Regions from separate parts of the Mycobacterium sp. NGS58 genome, predicted to be linked through region 1. Evidence: predicted binding sites of a transcription regulator. Region 1 holds the regulator's gene; the other holds the start of a gene.

Region 1 (4,209 bases):
TCCGCGGCGATGCGGATCACCGATTACCTGAGCCAGAGCCTGCGGATCATTCAGGGCAAGGGCTCCGTGATCGACACGAGGTGGAGCGCCGAGGGCTGGGTCGCCGTAACCGGGCGGGTCGTCAACGACGGTGTGAGACAACTCGACTGACGACGCCCCGCCGGGCGGGTGCTTTAGCGCTGCCGGTGTAACACGGCGGCGAGGTGGTCCTGCAGCGGCTGCCCAACCGCACCCATCTGCACCGTGTAGGAGAGCTCGTCGCCGTCGATGCGGAACGAACGGCCGAGCGCGGTCACCTCTTTGGCGGTGGGCGTCAACCCCACCGCCGTGGTCGACATCTGCATTTCGATGAGGTCACCGGTGACCGAGTAGGTGCCGACCTCGATTTCGGTGATACCGCTGGGGTGCGCCAGAACCAGTTCGATGTGACCGGGCTGTGGCACCCGAAGAAAACCGGTTTCGGCGTGCAACGGCTTGCCGTCGGCTACCGCCTTGGTTTTCTGGCCGTAGCTCAGAAAGGGCTTGCCGACGTGGGCGAACACGACTTCTTCGAGATAGTCGAAGGGCGGGATGGTCGGGTATTTACCCGCTCCCTTGCCGGACCAGGTCCCAAGGAGCGGGGCCAGCGCCGCAAGGTCGGGATGCAAGTCAATGGGCATGAGAGCGAGCCTAGCCCGGTGACGATGCGGGCCGGGACGGCCGGCGGCGTCAGCCTGGGGCTGCCACTCCGCGGTGATCGCGCAGGGCCTGGATCTCGCGTTCGAAATCGTCCGCGGACTCGAACGACCGGTACACGGAGGCGAACCGCAAGTAGGCGACTTCGTCCAGGTCGCGCAGGGGCCCGAGAATGGCCAAACCGACCTCGTGACTGGGTATCTCCGGCGAGCCCGCGGCACGGACGGTGTCTTCGACCTGTTGGGCCAGCAGGTTCAGCGCATCGTCGTCGACCTGACGTCCCTGGCAGGCCCGGCGGACGCCGCTGATGACCTTCTCCCTGCTGAACGGTTCGGTGACGCCGCTGCGCTTGACCACCGCCAGGACCGCAGTCTCCACGGTGGTGAAACGTCGTCCGCATTCGGGACAGGAGCGGCGGCGGCGGATGGCCTGGCCTTCATCGGTCTCGCGCGAGTCGATCACCCGCGAATCGGGATGGCGGCAGAACGGACAATGCATGACCGCTCCTTCATCGCGCCGACAAGGTACCGCAGGACCTTGAGCGTACCCGCGCGCTGACCAGCACTGCTAATGGAGCCGCCGGGCGTGTGGGGTCACCGCCGGCGTCAGCAACTGTCGGCCCAAAGCGGTTTCTGCACAACGGTGCTCAGCCGACCGGGGCGATGAGGGTCTGGCCCGCCATCAGGTTGGGCGAGCGAAGATCGTTGAGTTCGCGGATGCGGTCGGCGACCTGGATGGTCGGCGCGCCGGGCGCCACCCGGTGCGCGAAATCCTGCAGCGACTCCCCCGCGTCGACACGGACGACGGCGAGCCGGTCGGGAACGTGGGCCGCCGAGTTCGTGGAATCGCCGTTGAGCACCTGACCGACGTTTGCGACGAGGCCCAGCCACAGCGTGATTGCGCCGGCGGCCAGCGCCAGCCCAATCGTCGACGCCCAGGTAGTGGCGCGCCTGCGGTGCGGAGCGACCGACATTGCCACCCCGGTGCCGTAGTAGCGCGTGGCGGCGCCCGCCGGCCGCGACGGCACGGGCCGGCGGGACCGGGCCAGCCCGTCCCGTCCGTAGCGAGCCCCCTGGACGGGTCCATTGATCGGGCGCCGAAGACTGCTGGTCCGCGGCGCTGGCGTGTGGATGACTGTCATCTTCTTTCCTCCGGTCAACTAGCTCTCGCTCGTGTGTTCGACAGTAATCGCCTGTATGTTCGAATCCGAACATTTGAGCGAAGCGTGTCGCACGAGCAAACGCTAGATCACACCACCGACAAGTTCGTCGGCCTCTACCACTGTCACGAGGACACAAATACCCGATATCTCGAAGAGTTACACATTTGTGATTCGCGCGAATTCGGACGCTTTCCGCCGAGCGGCCGAACGACGCGACACGCCACTCGAACACATGTTTGATTCTCGTTCGCGGTGCGGCTACATTCAGTGCCATGGGCGACAGCAACGACATTTCATCGGCCGGCCCCGAGGGTCGGCTGCACTCCGTGGATTCCTCGCTGACCGAACGGCAGCGCACCATTCTGAATGTCATCCGCGCCTCGGTCACGAGCCGCGGCTACCCGCCGAGCATCCGGGAGATCGGCGACGCAGTCGGTCTGACGTCGACGTCATCGGTCGCGCACCAGCTGCGCACCCTCGAGCGCAAGGGGTACCTGCGCCGCGACCCGAACCGTCCGCGAGCCGTCGATGTCCGCGGGGCCGACGACGACGTGGCGGCGCCCGCCACCGAGGTGGCCGGCTCGGACGCCTTGCCGGAGCCGACGTTCGTCCCAGTGCTCGGGCGCATCGCGGCCGGCGGACCCATCCTGGCCGAAGAGGCCGTCGAGGACGTCTTTCCCCTGCCGCGCGAATTGGTCGGTGAAGGCACGCTCTTCCTGCTCAAGGTCGTCGGCGACTCGATGGTCGATGCCGCGATCTGCGACGGCGACTGGGTGGTGGTCCGTCAGCAGAACGTCGCCGACAACGGCGACATCGTCGCGGCGATGCTGGACGGCGAAGCCACGGTCAAGACGTTCAAGCGCGCCGGCGGTCAGGTGTGGCTGATGCCGCACAACCCCGCGTTCGATCCCATCCCGGGCAACGATGCGAGCGTGCTGGGCAAGGTCGTCACCGTCATCCGCAAGGTCTGACGCGCGCGGGCTGAGTCAGTCAGCCCTGGTGAAGCCGTTGGCCTGCGCGACCTCTTCGCTCGAAAACCAGAGTTCGGCGAGCGTGTCCTGATACAGATCGCTGCCCGGCAGGTAGTACAAGCCGTAGCGAGCACTGGCCTTGATGGGGTATCCGTCGGGCGCCTGGTACGGGTCATCGAGCGGCAGGTGGATCGTCGGTCGCCCGTCCGGTCCAGCCAGGCCGTTCTCCGAGGCGTCGTCCGCGGCGTGCCGGCCGCTTCGTGCCGGACGCCCGGCCTCGACCGCATCGGCGACCACGGCGGCTCCCACCGCGGTGTCCGCCACGTCGGCTTCCGTCGCGGTGTCCGCTGCCGGTTCGACATCCGGTTCCGGCGCGGCGAGGTCAAGGTATTCGTCTTCCGGCTCAGCGGTTTCCAGGGCGCCGTCCACGGCGTCGCCTTCCGGCGGGGTGCTGGGAACGGCGACGTCGGGAGACTCGTCGTACGGATACGTCTCCGCCACATAAGCCGCGTCGGGGCCGTCCGCGTCGGCGTAGGCGGCGTCGTCCGCCGTCTCGGGCTCGGCAACCTCGGGGACGGCGTCGGTGTAGTCCGTGTAGTCGGCCCCGGCCTCGGAATAGTCGGCCTCTGCCAGCATCTCCCCGGAGACGACCGGGATCGAGTCGGTGTCCACCGCGTCGGGGTCTTCCTCCTCGAACCCGTAGTCGCTTTCGGCAGGACGCTGACGTTGCCAGCTGACCCGCCCGGCGTCCGGTTCCGGTTCAGGCTGGTGCGTCGCGCCGAGCCCGAACGAGTCCGCGCTGACGTCAGCGTCGTCGTGCCCCCAGCGATCGTCGGGGTCGTAGCCGAAGTCCCCCCGGCGGCCCGGCGCGTAGGCCGCGGCCTCGTCGTGGACGGGCCGGCGCCGCCGGGAAACGAACAGTAACCACGCCAACAGCACGAGCAGCGCCACCACCGGAATGGCGGCCACCAGCCACCACCAGTGCCAGGCGGACTTCTTGGCATGCGCCGGCATGGCCGAATTGCTCGGCTGGTCCTGACCCGACACCTGCAGGCCGGACAGCAGCGGCGCCAGGTTGGACGGTTCCGTGCTGAACGTGTTCTTCGCCCGGTTCCACGAAATCTTGCCGCCGGTGAACTGCTGGGAGACCACGTCGCCGGTCACGGCCTGGTCGCCGACCGGGGCACCGAGTTTGCCGGCCGGAGCGCGCAGCTTGTCCCACGCAACCTTCATCGCCCCACGCACAACGAAGGCGCCGTGGTCGGGCGTCCAGAAGATGACCGGCTTGTCGGCCGCGGAGAAGGTGGCGATGCGGCTGGAACGCCCGATGTTGCCGTCGGTTTCGTTGGTGGTGGGGAATCCCAGGTCGCTGCCGACCGGCCCGCCCAGTGACTCGTACTT
Region 2 (4,209 bases), on a different contig from region 1:
GACGTCACGCCGGGCTCTCTCCGGCGCCAGCGCCGGTTCGCGGCACCGGCAGGCGGTGCAGCAGCTCTCCAATCACGTCGGCGCCCTGGATCTTTCGTACCCACATCTCCGGGCGCAGAGTGATCCGGTGTGACACGGCGGCGATGGCCAGCGCCTTCACATCCTCGGGGATGACGTAGTCGCGGCCGAGCAGCAGCGCGCGGGCGCGGGCGAGTTGCACGAGGTCGAGTTCGGCGCGCGGGCTGGCCCCCACCGCAACCTGCGGATGGTGTCGCGTCGCATTGGCGAGCGACACCACATAGTGCAGGACGTCTTCGTGCACCGTCACCTGCTCGACCGATTCACGCATCGCCAGCAGATCGTGCGCGTCCACGACTTGGTTGACCGTTGGTTCCGCCGAACCCCGTTCGAGGCGGCGGCGCAACATCGAGGTCTCGTCGCGCTCGTTGAGATACCGCAGTTCCAGCCGGATCGCGAACCGGTCGAGTTGCGCCTCGGGTAGCGGATACGTGCCCTCGTACTCGATCGGGTTGTCGGTGGCCAGCACGATGAAAGGCCTTGGCAGTTGGTGCGTTTCACCGTCGATGCTGACCTGGCCTTCGGCCATCGCCTCCAGCAGCGCCGCCTGGGTTTTCGGCGGTGTGCGATTGATCTCGTCGGCCAGGAGCAAGTTGGTGAAGATGGGGCCGGCCCGGAAAGCGAAGCGGCCGGATTGCATGTCGTAGATCGTCGAGCCGAGCAGGTCGGCCGGCAACAGATCGGGCGTGAACTGCACCCGGGTGAATTGCAGCCCTAGCGCGGCGGCAAAGGATCTCGCGATCAGCGTCTTGCCCAGGCCAGGCAGGTCTTCGATGAGGATGTGGCCGCGCGCGAGGACCGCGGTGAGGATGAGCCGCAGTGCGGAGCGCTTACCCACCACTACGCGCTCTATCTCGTCGAGAATCGCCTCGCAGTGGGCGGTCGTGGTCGCGGCCGGCAGCGTCATGTTGGGATCGCGCCTCCTGTCATACCTGCTCCAGCTTTTGCAGAATCTCTTGCAGCGCCGCACGGCCCGGGCCCGGTTGACGGTCACCGGTGCGAATGACGTTGTTCGGGTTGACCCATTCCCACAGTTCCGGGCCGAAGAGGATGCGCCCGGTGGCATGGAAGGACACAGGGTCCTTGGACTGCCTTTGGCCGGTTGTCATCTCGTAACGGCGCGCGAGCATCGGGCGCAGATGGCGGTCCCAGTCGGCCCGGGTGGAATCCGACCACCGAATCGTCGTCTCGGTGGTGGACAGCCAGCGGCGCAACGAATCCCCGAGATCGTCGGCATCCGGTTCCGCGTCGGCATCGAATCCGCGCGCCAGGGCGCGGCGGAGGCTGAGCAGCACCAACGCCAGCCCCAGACCCGAGGCAGCCAGTACCCACCGTCGATCGTGCTGCGTCAGTGCCAACAGTTCTATGCCGACGACGAGGCAAACACCTAGGGAGATAATCTTTTTCATGCCGCACTCCGTGAGCCCAGCTCGTCGAGGACCAATCGAAGGGCGCGCACCGCGATGTCGCGGTGGCCCTCGTTCATCACGTGGGGGCTGAACCGCGCCTCGGCGAAGAGATTCACCAATTGGACGGCGTTGTCGGCGTGCAGGGCGTGGTGTTCGACCGCGCGGGCCAGCACCTCGGTCGGGGTGTCGAATTCCTGGGGAACTGCGCCGGGAACCTGTGCGAGTTCGCGTTCCATCGCGGCGTAGCAGGCGATGATCGCCTCTCGCGGCTCCCGACTCAGGTCGGTCATCTCGGCCAGTCCTCGTTCGGCCGCTCGCGCCAGCGACTCCGAACGCGCGGGGGGCGTAGGGGATTCGGCCGGCTCGTCGTCGGCGATGACCGGAGCCGCAGGACGCCAGCGCCGACGCGCCGACGCGACGGTCCCGACGACGAACATCACCAGCATGGCGACTGTGCACGCGAGCAGGATGCCCAGCATGTTCTGCGAGGCGTCGCGAGGGCGGTGCGGATGCTGCGGCGGTGGCTGTGCGGGCGGCTGCGTCGACGGTGCCCCGCCGCTGTCGGCCTGGGACGGGCCGGGAGCGACGCCGTGGGGCAGGAAGCGGACCAGCAACATCACGATCAGCAGCCACGCCATGATCACGGCGAGCCCGATCAACAGCACGCGCCAGCTCGGTCGTCCCTTGCCGGTGCCCAGCATGTCGGACAGCCGGCCGGCACTCGGCGCGGCGGCTCGAGGGTCTCGCAGGCGCGCGACCACGGCGACCGCGATCAGCGCAAGCGCCACGGCGAGAATCGCAACCACGAAAGCCAGCGCCGCCCGGCCGCCCGATTCGCTGCGGGCCGCGTCATGCCGAGTGGGAAGGTAGCCGCGCAGGGCGGCAGCCACCACGAGCAGCAGAACGATCAGGGCGACGACCCGCCCTGTCGGCTTGTCCATACCAGGCATTGGCACGCCACTCGATTGGTTGTTGCGGCACTGGCTTTTCTCATAGTTGCACGTCAGGCGACCCCAGGGCCAGGACCCGGCGTACCCCGTATCCACAGTCGGGAGTTCATCCACAAGTTCGTAAGGCTCGCTGGCGCTCGAACCTATGTTCGATACCGTGGACTGCGTGAGTCTTTTCATCAGTGCGGAACAGGCGCGGGAACGAGTGGGCTCCGCGCTCGACGCAATCGATGCGGCCCACGAGGTGCTACGCCAGACGCCGTCGGACATGGTCGGCAGCGCCTTTCGCGTTGAATTCGCCGCCCGCCTGGAAACCCAGGAGCGCCTCAATCGAGGCATGATGTACAGGGTCTTCGGGCAAATCGCCGACCCGGCGGACGAGATCGGGTGCGTTCCCGCGGTGCGCGCCACGTTGTGGGCGCGGCTTCGCGTCCCGCCCAGAGAAGTCACGCGTCGCTTCAGGCTCGCGACCCGCCTCCGACCACGACGTTCGCTGACCGGCGCAGCACTGCCACCCGAGCTACCGGCGTTGGCCGCGGCGGTCGAGGCGGGCTCGGTCGGCGAGGACCATATCCGCGCCGTGTGTACCGCGATCGACGCGTTGCCGTCCACCGTCTCCCCCTGTGATGCGGCCGACGCGGAGCGCACACTGGTGCAGCACGCGACCAGGCTCGACGCCGCCGTGGTCACCAGGCTGGGCCACAGAATCGCGGACTATCTCAATCCCGATGGTCGTTTCACCGATGCCGATCGGGCCCGCCGTCGCGGCATACGCCTGAGCCCGCAAGGGCCCGACGGGATGTCGCGCCTCACCGGTCTACTGGATCCCGAGGCCAGGGCCTACCTCGAGGCCCTGGAAGCGGCGGTGCGACCCGGCCGCCATCAGACCCCCGACAGCGATCCCGAAGCGCGCGACGACCGTACACCGGCCCAACGCTGCCACGACGCCCTCAAGCTCGGGCTCGGGACCGCGATCGCCTCAGGCGGTCTCGGGATGCACCGCGGCCATCCCGTCACCGTGGTCGCCACCACCACGCTGGCCGAACTCGATCAGGCGGCGCGCGCCGCGCGCGACTCGTCAATCCAGATGCCCGCGCCGGCGCAGACCGGCGGCGGTTCACGACTGCCGATGCCGGATCTGATTCGGATGGCCGCCAACGCAATTCACTACCTCGCCGTGTTCGACGAGCACACCGGCCGGCCTTTGTACCTGGGCCGGCAGAAACGCATCGCCACCGCGGATCAACGACTCATCTGCTACGCCCGGGACCGCGGTTGCACCCACCCTAATTGCCTGGAGCCCGGCTATCACTGCGAGGTGCACCATGCGTGCGAATGGGCAGACGACGGCCCGACCGACGCGGACAACCTGTTCTTCGCCTGCGGTTCGGATCACGGCGCGGTGGGCAGGGGCGAATGGCGCACCGTCGTCACCGGCAACGGGCGACTCGGCTGGACCGATGGCACAGGACCGCCCGTCGTCAACCACGCTCATCATCCCGACGAGCTCCTGCGCGGCGATCCTGACCCGCCCGGAGGTGAATGATGTTGAGGTGTCGGGTCATCAACGCGGTGATTGCGACCGCGCCCGCCTAGTCCACCGCGAAGGGACGAAAGCTGCCGTCGAGAACTTGGAGGTGACCGATGGTGCGCCCGGTGACCTTGGCGGGATCGACCAGAGCCAATTCGACCGCGGCGCGAGCGAATTCGTCCTCCGACGCGGTCTCATCGAAGTTGCGGGCATAGTACGAGAGCCCTGGCGTGAGAATCGC

What was found. The regulator LexA, encoded in region 1, represses DNA repair genes until DNA is damaged. The targets are predictions, from matches to a motif close to CGAACANNTGTTCG.
Region 2: the regulator LexA is predicted to act here: its motif matches at 2,576-2,589, upstream of AC5Y4H_RS22515 (HNH endonuclease signature motif containing protein).

Annotation. Positions count from the first base shown of each region.
Region 1 is NZ_JCALCO010000008.1:67,611-71,819, forward strand. Features, by position in the region: gene AC5Y4H_RS10000 (PhzF family phenazine biosynthesis protein) at 1-150, shown strand, start outside; gene AC5Y4H_RS10005 (peroxynitrite isomerase) at 174-659, opposite strand; gene nrdR (transcriptional regulator NrdR) at 709-1,173, opposite strand; gene AC5Y4H_RS10015 (LysM peptidoglycan-binding domain-containing protein) at 1,322-1,816, opposite strand; gene lexA (transcriptional repressor LexA) at 2,110-2,808, shown strand; gene AC5Y4H_RS10025 (LGFP repeat-containing protein) at 2,824-4,209, opposite strand, start outside.
Region 2 is NZ_JCALCO010000028.1:55,852-60,060, reverse strand. Features, by position in the region: gene AC5Y4H_RS22535 (DUF58 domain-containing protein) at 1-8, opposite strand, end outside; gene AC5Y4H_RS22530 (AAA family ATPase) at 5-985, opposite strand; gene AC5Y4H_RS22525 (hypothetical protein) at 1,005-1,487, opposite strand; gene AC5Y4H_RS22520 (DUF4129 domain-containing protein) at 1,484-2,428, opposite strand; gene AC5Y4H_RS22515 (HNH endonuclease signature motif containing protein) at 2,616-3,983, shown strand; gene AC5Y4H_RS22510 (SDR family NAD(P)-dependent oxidoreductase) at 4,030-4,209, opposite strand, start outside.